3 regions of the Streptosporangium sp. NPDC049078 genome follow, and region 1 is predicted to be linked to each of the others. Evidence: riboswitches for the same ligand, from Rfam matches in the RefSeq annotation. Region 1 holds a riboswitch; each other region holds the start of a gene.

Region 1 (3,827 bases):
CTGCTGCCCGTACCCGGGCTGCTGGCCGTAGCCCTGCTGCCCGTAGTCGGGCTGCTGACCGTAACCCTGCTGGCCGTACTGCTGCCCGTAGTCCGGCTGCTGCCCGTAGCCGGGCTGCGGGGCCCCCTGCTGGCCGTAGCCCGGCTGCTGGCCGTAAGCCTGCTGGCCGTAACCGGGCTGGGACTGCTGGCCGTAGCCCGACTGCTCGTGGGACGCCTGCTGGCCGTAACCGGGCTGCTGCTGCCCGTACGACCCCGTCCCGCCCTGCTGGCCGTACCCGCCGGTCCCGCCCTGCTGGCCGTAGCCGGGCTGCTGGCCGTAACCCTGCTGCTGGGACTGCTGCCCGTAGCCGGGCTGCTGCTGCCCGTACGACCCCGTCCCGCCCTGCTGGCCGTAGCCCTGCTGCTGGGACTGCTGCCCGTAGTCGGGCTGCTGGCCGTAACCCTGCTGGCCGTAACCGGGCTGCTGGCCATAGCCCTGCTGCCCGTAACCCTGGCCGTAGCCGGGCTGGCTCTGTCCTGGGCCGGTGTTCGGCTGTGAGGCCTCCGACCGATATCCCATGACCGTTACGTCGGGATCGAGTTCGCCAGCGGCTCGACCCGCGTTGTGCTGTCCGTAATCCGGGTGTCCCGACGGTGTGCGATCGCGGTCGGGATCATCCTGTGGATACGGCGGCTGTCCGGTGCTCACCGCGTCACCTCACTTAGACTGCGCATGTGGCAAATGTCAGACGCACATGCTTGCTGCTGCACAAGGTATCGACATAGGTATCGACAGTCACCTTTCCGATCAGTCAGCTCTAAAGTCATCACAGTCGGGCTCACGTGTCAGGTGGAGCAACATCCGGGTGTTTCCCAAGGTGTTGGGCTTGACGTGCTCCAGATCGAGAAACTCCGCCACGCCCTCGTCGTAGGAGGCGAGAAGCTCCGCGTAGACCGCGGGGGCGACGGGCGTGCCCTGGATCTCGCGGAAACCGTGCCTGGCGAAGAAGTCGACCTCGAAGGTGAGACAGAAGACCCGGCGCAGGCCCAGCTCCGCGGCCGTGCGAATGAGGGCGGAGACGATCCGGTGGCCGATTCCCATCCCGCGACGGGTCGGATCGACGGCCACGGTGCGGATCTCGGCCAGATCCTCCCAGAGGACGTGGAGAGCCCCGCAGCCGATGACCGCCCCCTCGGCGTCGGTGGCGACCCAGAACTCCTGAACGTCCTCGTACAGGGTGACGGTGGCCTTCTCCAGCAGGCGGGGGCCGACGCCGCCGTAGGTGTCGACGAGCCGCCTGATCGCGCGGACGTCCGGGGTCCGGGCACGACGGACCGAGACCTCGGCGACCTCGGCGGCCTTGGCGATCTCCGCGACCTCGGCCGCCTCGGGCAGGGGCGGGTCAGGCTCCGCCCCCTCGGGTCCCGCGCGTCGCTCCCCGCCGCCCGGGGTGCGCACGACCGGCACGGGAGAATGCTCAGCAAGCTGCTCCATGACCGTTCAGCGTACGTCCTCACCGGTCTTCAATTACGGCTCCTCCTTAACTCGCGGCACACCCCCCTCACATGACCGCCGGTAATCGCTTTACCACACTGGGCGCGCGGCATCTCACGTGTGCCACAACTCACCTTTGGTACGGTCCCGGACCTGGGAAGACCTTCCCCACACCCCCCGCCGGGGAGGTAAAGGCAGCGTAATGGCCATGTTGATCATATTGACATGTGATCTTTCCGTGACACTTCAGTTGCGGAACCTCCACTGAATTCGCAGTTCTGGTTGAGCAGGAACCACGGGTGCACTAATCTCCGTGCTCGATGTCAGAGACGTAAAAGCCTGACCCGCCGAATCCCTCACCACGGGGAACCGGGGACCCACCACGTCCTTGGGGGTGAATCCGAGTGCCAACGGCGCACTCGGTAGGGCTGCCTCCGGCCCGAACCCGTCAGCTAACCCGGTAGGCGGCCGAGGAGAGGAGCCCGTTGGTGAAGCGCGAGCGCGACCGCGGAGGAAAGAACGCGGGCGACGACGCCCGCCGTCGAGAACGCGCGCCGCGCGGGCTGCGCCGCCGCATGGCGGTGATCGGCCTGGCATTCGCCACCCTCACTCTCGGCACACCGACGGTCGCGGCCACCGCCGACCCCGAACCCAGCCTCCAGCAGCTGGCCAAGCAGGCCGAGAAACTGCACGAGGAGATCGGCGTCCTCGCCGAGCGGTACAACGGCGAGCGGGTCAAGCTCAGGCAGGCCCAGCGGGCCGCGGAGAGCGCCGAGAAGATCCTCGCGTCGAGCGAGTCGGAGCTGGCCTCCCGTCGTACCAAGGCCACCCTCCTGGCGCAGAGCACCTACATGTCGGGCGGCCTGAACTCCGGACTCGCCTTCACACAGGCGACGGACCCCGACACCTTCCTCGATCAGGCCACCACCAACTACGCGCTCCAGCAGCAGCAGAGCGAGGAGGTCGCCCAGGTCGCCCGGGCGATCGAGGCCGCCGAGCGGGCGAAGGCCGGCGCCAAGGCGAGGACGGCGGAGGTCAAGAAGCTCCTGGCGGAGATCGACGGCAACCGGACCAAGATCGAGCGTCTGGTCGCGCGGGTCGAGAGCGACCTGTTCAGCGAGGTGCGTGCCAGGGCCGTCGGCAACAGGGGCGCCCGGGTGAAGACCAACGTGCCCATCGTGGGCAGCGGCAAGGCCGCGGAGGCGACCCGCTGGGCGCTCACCCAGCAGCTCAAGCCGTACGTCTGGGGCGCCGAGGGTCCCAACTCCTTCGACTGCTCCGGGCTGGTCATGTGGGCCTACCAGAAGGTCGGCATCAGCCTGCCGCACTACACCGGCGACCAGTGGACCGCCGGCACCCACGTCTCCAGGAAAGAGCTACGCCCCGGAGACCTGGTCTTCTTCTACAGCGACCTGCACCATGTCGGGATCTACATCGGCGCGGGCCTGATGGTCCACGCGCCCCGGACGGGTGACGTCGTCCACATCACCACGATCGACAACCGGCCCTTCGTCGGAGGCGTCCGCATCGCCGCCTGAGCGTGCCCCGCCCTGTCCTGCCCTGCCCTGCCCGCACGCGTGCCCGGCCCGACCTGCCGGGCACGCGTGCGGTGCCGTGTCAGATCAGACGACGGCGTGCGGCCCAGGCGACGGCCTCGATCGCCGTGGCGACACCGATGCGGTCGCAGATGCCTCTCAGCCTGCGCCTGACGGTCCGCCCGCTGATGTCGAGGCGACGCCCCACCCGATCGACCGTGACACCCTTGGCGAGCTCAGCCAGCAGCACGAGATCGTCATCGCTGAGACCGATATCGCTCATGCCCAGGGGGCTGTCGCCATGGCGTGAATCCACTTCTGGATATGCCATCAAGAGTCACTCCCCCCACTCTGGAAACCGGGTGCGAGACGCCGGAAATGAATACCGTCCGCCAGGAACGGTAAACGCCTTGTTCAAAGGTCGTCAAGTTCCGCTCTTCATAGCGCGCGTCCAGTATTGACATAGTAGGCGCTACATGAAGTACTCATGATATGTCAGTGCCTTTGCGGCTATGTCATGACCCATCCCGAGCACGAGCCGGCAGGTACCCCTGGCTGCGGTGATCGAAGTCCTGGCAGAACAAGGTTTCGCGGGAGCCCTCGCCCCGCCGGGCACGCCGGAGCGGGCCCTCCGGAGATCCGGACTGCCCGCATTTCCCGGCAAAAACCGATCTCTTCCCGATAGTCTTCGGCGACCATCACCATCCGCCACCTTGACGACACACCGCGAAAAAGACGGAAATATAGGGGTTGAGGAAGCAACTTCGCGGCATTCGCGAAGTATCACGCGATGGCGGTAGGCCGCGAAAGCGATAT
Region 2 (3,827 bases), on a different contig from region 1:
ACAGGCGCCCCTCCTCGGCCTGGAGGCCGAGGTCGGAGGCGAGGGAGAGGATCGAGTCACGGGTGATGCCGGGCAGGAGGGTGCCGGTGAGCGCCGGGGTGAGCAGGCGGTCTCCGTAGACGAAGAACAGGTTCATCCCGCCCATCTCCTCGACGTAGCGGTGCTCGCCCGCATCCAGCCAGACCACCTGGTCACAGCCCTGCTCGACGGCCTGGCGCTGGGCGACGAAGGCCGCCGCGTAGTTGCCGCCGCACTTGGCGAAGCCGGTGCCGCCGGGGGCCGCGCGGGTGTACTCGGTGGAGAGCCAGACCGTCACGGCCTGCCCGCCTCCGAAGTAGGCCGCCGCCGGAGAGGCGATGACCATGTACTTGTAGCTCCTGGACGGGTAGTTGACGCCGAGCGCCGGCTGCGTGGCGATCATGAAGGGGCGCAGATAGAGGCTGTGCCCCGGCGTGGTCGGGACCCACTCGCGGTCGGTCTGGACGAGCAGCTCCAGCGACTCGACGAACGTCTCCTCGGGCAGTTCGGGCATGGCCATCCGCAGCGCGGAGCTGTTGAAGCGGGCGGCGTTCGCCTCCGGCCGGAAGGCCACGATCGCGCCGTTCTCCTGGCGGTAGGCCTTGAGCCCTTCGAAAAGCTCCTGCGCGTAGTGGAAGACCGACGTCGCGGGGTCGAGGCTGAGCGGGCCGTACGGCATGAGCCTGGCGTCGTGCCAGCCCTCACCCTCGGTGTAGTCGATCGAGATCATGTGGTCGGTGAAGACCTGACCGAACCCGGGACTCGCCATTACCTGCTCGCGCTCTGCCGCGGTGCGAGCGTGGTCGGAGAGCTGCACGTCGAAGCTGAGCTTCTGAGCGGTGGTCATCGCACGGATCCTTCTCTTGAGGTCTGGCTTACCCTTGGGTCCATTCTGCGTCGGACCGGGTAACGGGAAACTACTCCATCCATGCCGAAAACCGGCAGTGCTGGAGAAACAAAAACGCGCCTGGCGGCTCAGGTGAGCCGCCAGGCGCGTCGGGGTCGAGGGAGGCGGCTTCCTCAGCCGGCTACTCGGGCGGTGATGTCGTCGCCGATCTCGTGGGTGGTCCGGCCGGCCCGGCCGGCCGTCCGCTCGACCAGGTCGTCGGCGACGGCCTGCTCGACCCTGGTGGCCTCGGCGGCCATACCGAGGTGGTCGAGGAGCATGGCGACCGACAGGATCGTGGCGGTCGGGTCGGCCTTGCCCTGGCCCGCGATGTCGGGGGCGCTGCCGTGAACCGGCTCGAACATGCTCGGCGCGGTGCGGTCGGGGTTGACGTTGCCGCTCGCCGCCAGACCGATGCCGCCGGCGATCGCCGCGCCGATGTCGGTGAGGATGTCACCGAAGAGGTTGTCGGTGACGATCACGTCGAAGCGCTCCGGCTGGCTGACGAAGAACATCGAGGCCGCGTCGACGTGGCAGTAGTCGGTCTGGACCTCGGGATATTCCAGGCCGACGCGGTCGAAGGTGCGGGCCCAGAGGTCGCCGGCGTAGGTGAGCACGTTGGTCTTGTGGACCAGCGTCAGCTTTTTGCGGGGGCGGCCGAGCGCCTTGTCGAAGGCGTAACGCACGACGCGCTCGACGCCGTAGGCGGTGTTCAGCGACTCCTGGGTGGCGATCTCGTGCGGCGTGCCCCTGCGCATGACGCCACCCGCTCCGGCGTACGGGCCCTCGGTGCCCTCGCGGACGACGATCATGTCGATGTCCTCGGGGCGGGATCCGCCCAGCGGCGTCTCGACGCCGGGGAAGAGCTTGACCGGGCGCAGGTTCACGTAGTGGTCGAGCTGGAAGCGGAGCTTGAGCAGCAGGTCGCGCTCCAGGATGCCCGGGGGCACGCTGGGGTCGCCGACCGCGCCGAGCAGGATCGCGTCGTATCCGCGCAGTTCGTCGAGGACCGGGTCCGGCAGGGTCTCGCCGGTTTCGTGGTAGCGCTTGGCGCCGAGGTCGTAGGTGGTGGTCTCCACCTTCGTACCGACCGCTTCGAGGACCTTCAGCCCTTCGGCGACGACCTCGACTCCGATTCCGTCCCCGGGGATGACCGCCAGGCGAATGTTACGCGAATCCATGCAGGCACCTTACCGGTCCGTCTCGGCGATTGAACACCGGTCTCATTCTGCGGACGTGTTCGCACGACAGACCCTCTGATCGTTTTGTCCTTTTTTGCTCCCTATTGACCGTTTAGGGAGGTTTCGTTATGGTCCTCCCATTCACATCACTGCCTAATCCGTACGGGCCATCCCCTTACCGGGCCCGCACGGAGCCGGGGAACCACTCTTTACGGGATCTACCGCACCCCCGAGAACACCGCCCCTCCCCCGGAGCGCGTTCCCGGTCGTCATCAGGCGGATCCCTTGGGGCGAATCAGCGCGTTCTCGCGCCGTAGGGCGGCCTCCACGCCCGAGCCCGACAGCTCACCCGGCCGGCCTTATGGAAGGAATCATCCTGTCCGGCACAGTTCTCCCCCGCGTCCTGTCCATCTCCGCCTCCCTGATCCTCGCCGGCGCCGCGGTGTGCGCGACCTCGACCGCCGCCCTGGCCGCCTCCCCGCCCCCCGCCCCCGGACCCGCGGCGCTCAAAACCCCCACGCTGAAGGAAACGCTGAAGGCGATGGACGTCAGGCCCGCCTGGCAGAAGGCCGTGCAGTGGGCCATGTCCAAGCGCGGAACGCCCTACGTCTGGGGCGGCACCGGCAACGGCGGCTTCGACTGCTCCGGCCTGATGCTCCGCGCCTACGGCGCCGCCGGGATCAAACTCCCCCGCGTCACCTACGACCAGTACGCCGCCTTCTCCAAGAAGATCGCCTGGAAGGACCTCAGAGCCGGTGACCTGGCCTTCTTCAGCGGCCTCGGCCACGTCGGCATGATCACAAAGCCCGGCTACATGGTTCACGCCCCGCAAAGCGGCGACGTCGTCAAGGAGGAGAAGCTCAGCTCCTGGCGCCGCGCCTCCTTCGTCGGCGCGGTCCGCCCCGACCCGCAGGGGGTCCAGCTCGCCAAGCGGGTCGAGCTCGCGATCGAAGTCGTGCCCGGCGGATGAGACACGCCGGCGGATCGCCGCCGGGAGGCCGTGGAGGCCCCGGTGGCGGCGAGAACGGGTTCAGCGGGTGGGGGCACCACCGTTGTCCCTGCGGTCCAGAGCGGTCTGGAGCGCGTCGGTGGCCTCGTCCTCTGTCTCCTCGGGACGGTTCCAGGGATACATGTCGTACATGGCGAATCTCGTCTCGGTCGCACGCGAGCAAGGAAGGTGGTCAAGTCTCCGGTCGGGACTCCGACCAGGCCTGATGTCGAGGGTCCGGATCACGGACCGGCGACGGGGGCTTGGAGCCGGCAAGCGCCACAACACCGCGGCGAGTCGCCGGCCTGCCCCTGTCAGGCCTCGCCGCGGCAGGTAGGAATTACGAGAACCTGGCGCATTTCATTCCAGGCTACCTGCCCACGGAAACGCCGTCTCGCCCGGCGTACACACTTCTCACATGCTGAGACGAGATGTGGCCGCCGCCCCGGTCATCGGGGCGGCGGCCACATCGGTGGACCACGGCCGTGTTTCCCGTACGTCCCCCGATCGGTCCTGGGTGATCGCATGTCGTCCTGGATCGGGAAGGGCCACCGACCCGCGACGACGCGGCACGCGCGGGAAACGGGGCTAGTCGGCCAGGTCGGCCGAGCGGCCGCTGTCGGCGCCGATCTCCGCGCCGATCTGGTCGATCACCTCGGCCGGGATCGCGGTGTCGACGGTGAGGGCGATCAGCGCCTTGCCGCCCTTGGCGTCCCGGGCCACCTGCATCGAGGCGATGTTGATCGAGTGGTCG
Region 3 (3,827 bases), on a different contig from region 1:
AAGCCGTCGGCCGCGGGTAAAGCGGTCACCTGCGAACAAGGAGCAAACCCGGTGAAAAGGTGAGTCAACCATTACTTCTTCTGTACTATTCGCCGCAGGTCTGGTGCAGTCGGGAGGCGTTGACGTGGCCGTGGCGGGTTTGCCGGTTGGACTGATTCGGATACCGGTGGCGGTAGGGCTCGCTCTCGCGCTGTTGACGATGCCGGTGAGCGGAGCGTCCGCCCAGCTGAGGCCGACCCCCGCCGAGGCGAAGAAGAAGCTGGAGAAGCTCAACGAGCAGGCCGACCAGATCGTCGAGAAGTACAACCAGGCCTCGGAGAAGTGGAAGCGGGCCAGGAAGAAGTACGGCGATCTGAACGCCGATCTGACCCGCCAGAACAAGCAGGTCGCCGGGCTGCGCAAGGAGCTCGTCTCGATGGCCGTCAGCAGCTACCAGGTCGGGTCGATCAACGGCTGGGAAGGCATGATCTACCAGTCCGACCCCGGTGCCCTGCTGAGCGGCCTGGCGGCCGCCGACCAGATGTCCACCTCCCGCGCCCAGTCGCTGAACGCCTTCGACGAGGCCACCAAGGCGCTGCGGATCGGCCGGGACGAGGCGAAGAAGGCCCTGGTCGACGCCGACAAGACGCGGGACGAGCTGGCCGAGGAGAAGGCCAAGGCCGAAAAGATGGTGAGGGCACAGACGAAGCTCCTGCGCGAGCTCAACGCCTTCAAGGTGGGCAACCCGCAGAGCACCGGGGTCCAGTACACCGGCTCAGCCTCGGGCAACGCCCGCGCCGCCCTGCAGTTCGCCTTCGCCCAGATCGGCAAGCCCTACCGGTACGGCGGCACGGGCCCGGCAGGCTGGGACTGCTCCGGCCTGGTCCAGGGCGCCTGGCGCAACGGGGGAGTCTCCCTTCCCCGGACGACCTGGGAGCAGTGGAGCTGGGGTGCGAGCCGCAAGGTCTCCCTGAGCGACCTCCAGCCCGGCGACCTCATCTTCAGCGAGGGCCTCGGCCACGTCAGCATGTACGCGGGCAACGGCCAGATCGTGCACGCCCCGCAGACGGGCGACGTCGTCAAGACCGTCCCGCTGTCGTCCTACGGCCGTCGTATCGTCGGAGCCGTCCGCCCCTGAGCGTTGCCCCGCGGCGTTGTCAGTGGCCGTCAGTGGCCGTCAGTGGCCGCCATGACCCCCGGTGGCGCCCGGTGCCCCAGGCGGTTCCCCGGTGCTCCCCTGTGGCTCAGCGGCCCCACGGCGGCTCCGTCCGCAGTGGCCTGCGAGGCGACGGCGAGGCTCCCGCGCCGGGTGGGGTGGGGCGCCGGAAAAAACCGGATGTGCCGGGCGCGGTGCTGCTGCGAGCATCGGAACATGATCAAACCATGGATACCCGACGAGCTCGCGTACGCCGGACCTGAGCACCTCGACGCCGCGTTCGTCGCCGGGTTCGACCGGAAGCAGGGCAGGCCCGACCCCGAAGAGGACCTCGCCGTGCTCGCGAGGCACGGCGTGGGGGAGAGCGCGACGGTGGTGGAGTTCGGCGCGGGGACCGGACAGTTCGCCCTGGCCGCGGCGCGGCGGTTCTCGCGGGTGGTGGCGGTGGACGTCTCCCCGGCGATGCACGACTTCCTGGCCGCCCGTGCCGCCGAGAACAGGCTCTCCGCGGTCGAGTGCGTGCGGGCGGGCTTCCTGTCCTACGAGCACACCGGGCCGCCCGCCGACGCGGTCTACACCCGCCACGCACTCCATCAGCTCCCCGACCTCTGGAAGGCCGTCGCGCTCGACCGCGTCGCGCGGATCGTACGGCCGGGGGGCGTCCTGCGCCTGCGTGACCTGATCTTCGACTTCCGGCCGGACGAGGCCGACGCCGTGTTCGGCCGCTGGCTCGACGGCGCGGCGGACGACCCCGCGCTCGGCTACACGCGCGAGGACTACGCCGAGCATCTGCGCACCGAGTACAGCACCTTCAGATGGCTGCTCGAACCAATGCTGGACGCCGTCGGCTTCGAGATCGTCGAGGCGGACTTCCAGCAGTCGATCTACGGGGCCTACACCTGTGTCAGGCGCTGAGAGCGTCCGGCCGACCGTCCGGGAACGGTCCATCATCGGTGGATCACGATGAGTGTGACGAACATTACGAAACCGTGATTTGCCGGGCGTGATGCGAAGGATGTGACGAGGGTCATATCTCATTAGCATAAATGGCCATTAAGCAGGGATAACAGTAAGATCAAGAAGGGGGCCGGCCCTCCCGGATTTGGGGAATGCTTTGCCGAACGTTGGGGATCGGGGTAACTTCTGGCGTCGCGACGTGCAAGCCACGCCGTCGCGGTGAATGTCGGTCTTCGGGCCGGTTCCCTTATAAGAATCCAGCCGGCCGCCGTGCCCCCACCCGGGGGCGGAGATCATTGCGGCGGCCCGCCGAATCCATGCAGCCAGGAGGCATGGAACCGGGGACCCAAAAGGCCCAGCACGCTGCGGCCAGGGGTGAATCGGCATGTTTATGCCGTAGGGCATCTTCCAAGCCCGAATCCGTCAGCTAACCCGGTAGGCATCAGTGGAAGCCCCAAGGAGAAATCCTGTCCAGCACCCTGCACAACCCTCGTCTGTCGCGCCTTTTCCGCCTTTCCCTCGGCGGTATCGCCCTCACGTTGACCGCCTCAGCCGGAGCGGTCACCCTCGGGCCCACGGCGGCGCAGGCGGCGGACGGTCCCCCCGAGATCCTGGTCAACAGCGCGGCCGGCGTCTCTGAGAAGACCGAAAGCACCACCAAGACCGTCACTCAGGCCTCGGCCACAGCCACGGCGAAGGCCAAGGTGAAGGCCAAGGCCAAGGCCAAGATGAGCAAGGCGGCACGACAGAAGGTACGGGCCGGTAAGGCGGTCTCGACGGCCAAGAAGCAGATCGGCACCCCTTACCGCTGGGGAGCCTCCGGGCCCGGAGCGTTCGACTGCTCGGGGCTCGTCCGGTACGCCTGGAAGAAGGCGGGTGTGTCCCTCCCCAGGGTCACCCACAGCCAGTACAGGGCGATCAAGAAGAAGGTCTCGTGGAGCAAACTGCGCCCCGGTGACCTGATGTTCTTCAGCGGGAAGGGCCACGTCGGCATGTACGTCGGCAAGGGCAGGATGGTCCACTCGCCGAGCAGTGGCAAGACGGTTCGTGTCGTGAAGCTGGCGGGCTACTACAAGTCCTCCTTCGCCGGAGCGGCACGACCCGGAGCCTGAGCCCGGGTGGGGGACCCGGGACCGCGTCGAGCGCGGCTCCCGAACTCCGAACCCGGGTGCCGGACCCGAGCACGGCGCCCGAGCGCCGGACCCGGGCACGGTGCCTGAGCACCGCGCCCGAGTACGGGAGCCCGAGCCCGCGTCCGGGCACACGCCGGAGGCGCGTCGAAAGCACGTGCCGAAAGCACACGCCCGAGCACGGAAAAGCGGCCCCGGCCCTCCACCAGGAGGGCCGGGGCCGCTCCATGCCGGTCGAGATGCCGGTCAAGTACCATCGGCTCGTATGTCCGTCCCGAAAGGGCGCCGCGCCGTGCTCGCCGGGATGCTGGCGCTGATGAGCGCCGGTCCGTTCGCCGGGACGGGCCCCCTCCTGGCCGGAGCCGCACCGCTCCTCCCGCACGGCCCGTACGACGCCCGGCGCCTCCTCCGGGACCCGGGCGACCTCCGCGACCTGTGGCCGGGTGCCGCCGTCACCGTCAGGGGCGAGCACTCCCTCGTGATCGGCCACGGCGTCCCCGACGCCGTCCTGCGGGATCTGGCGGCGAGGGCCGACCGCGCCCGCGCGACGATCGCGGAGATCTGGGGGCCGGTTCCCGCGGTGATCCTCTTTCCCGCCGGCGACG

What was found. Region 1 has a riboswitch for cyclic di-AMP ahead of AB0B90_RS17155 (NlpC/P60 family protein). Riboswitches for the same ligand answer to the same signal wherever they lie in the genome.
Region 2: linked by a shared signal. The riboswitch ahead of AB0B90_RS05975 (C40 family peptidase) and the one ahead of AB0B90_RS17155 (NlpC/P60 family protein) in region 1 are both predicted to bind cyclic di-AMP.
Region 3: linked by a shared signal. The riboswitch ahead of AB0B90_RS29490 (C40 family peptidase) and the one ahead of AB0B90_RS17155 (NlpC/P60 family protein) in region 1 are both predicted to bind cyclic di-AMP.

What each region holds. Positions count from the first base shown of each region.
Region 1 is NZ_JBEZEL010000009.1:191,083-194,909, reverse strand. It holds gene AB0B90_RS17165 (RDD family protein) at 1-561, opposite strand, end outside; gene AB0B90_RS17160 (amino-acid N-acetyltransferase) at 790-1,377, opposite strand; cyclic di-AMP (ydaO/yuaA leader) riboswitch at 1,812-1,959, shown strand; gene AB0B90_RS17155 (NlpC/P60 family protein) at 1,965-3,014, shown strand; gene AB0B90_RS17150 (LuxR C-terminal-related transcriptional regulator) at 3,094-3,294, opposite strand.
Region 2 is NZ_JBEZEL010000003.1:212,176-216,002, reverse strand. It holds gene AB0B90_RS05985 (branched-chain amino acid aminotransferase) at 1-865, opposite strand, end outside; gene AB0B90_RS05980 (3-isopropylmalate dehydrogenase) at 1,039-2,085, opposite strand; cyclic di-AMP (ydaO/yuaA leader) riboswitch at 2,241-2,459, shown strand; gene AB0B90_RS05975 (C40 family peptidase) at 2,447-3,055, shown strand; gene serA (phosphoglycerate dehydrogenase) at 3,662-3,827, opposite strand, start outside.
Region 3 is NZ_JBEZEL010000018.1:196,514-200,340, forward strand. It holds gene AB0B90_RS29480 (NlpC/P60 family protein) at 167-1,117, shown strand; gene AB0B90_RS29485 (class I SAM-dependent methyltransferase) at 1,352-2,050, shown strand; cyclic di-AMP (ydaO/yuaA leader) riboswitch at 2,390-2,549, shown strand; gene AB0B90_RS29490 (C40 family peptidase) at 2,632-3,204, shown strand; gene AB0B90_RS29495 (hypothetical protein) at 3,488-3,827, shown strand, end outside.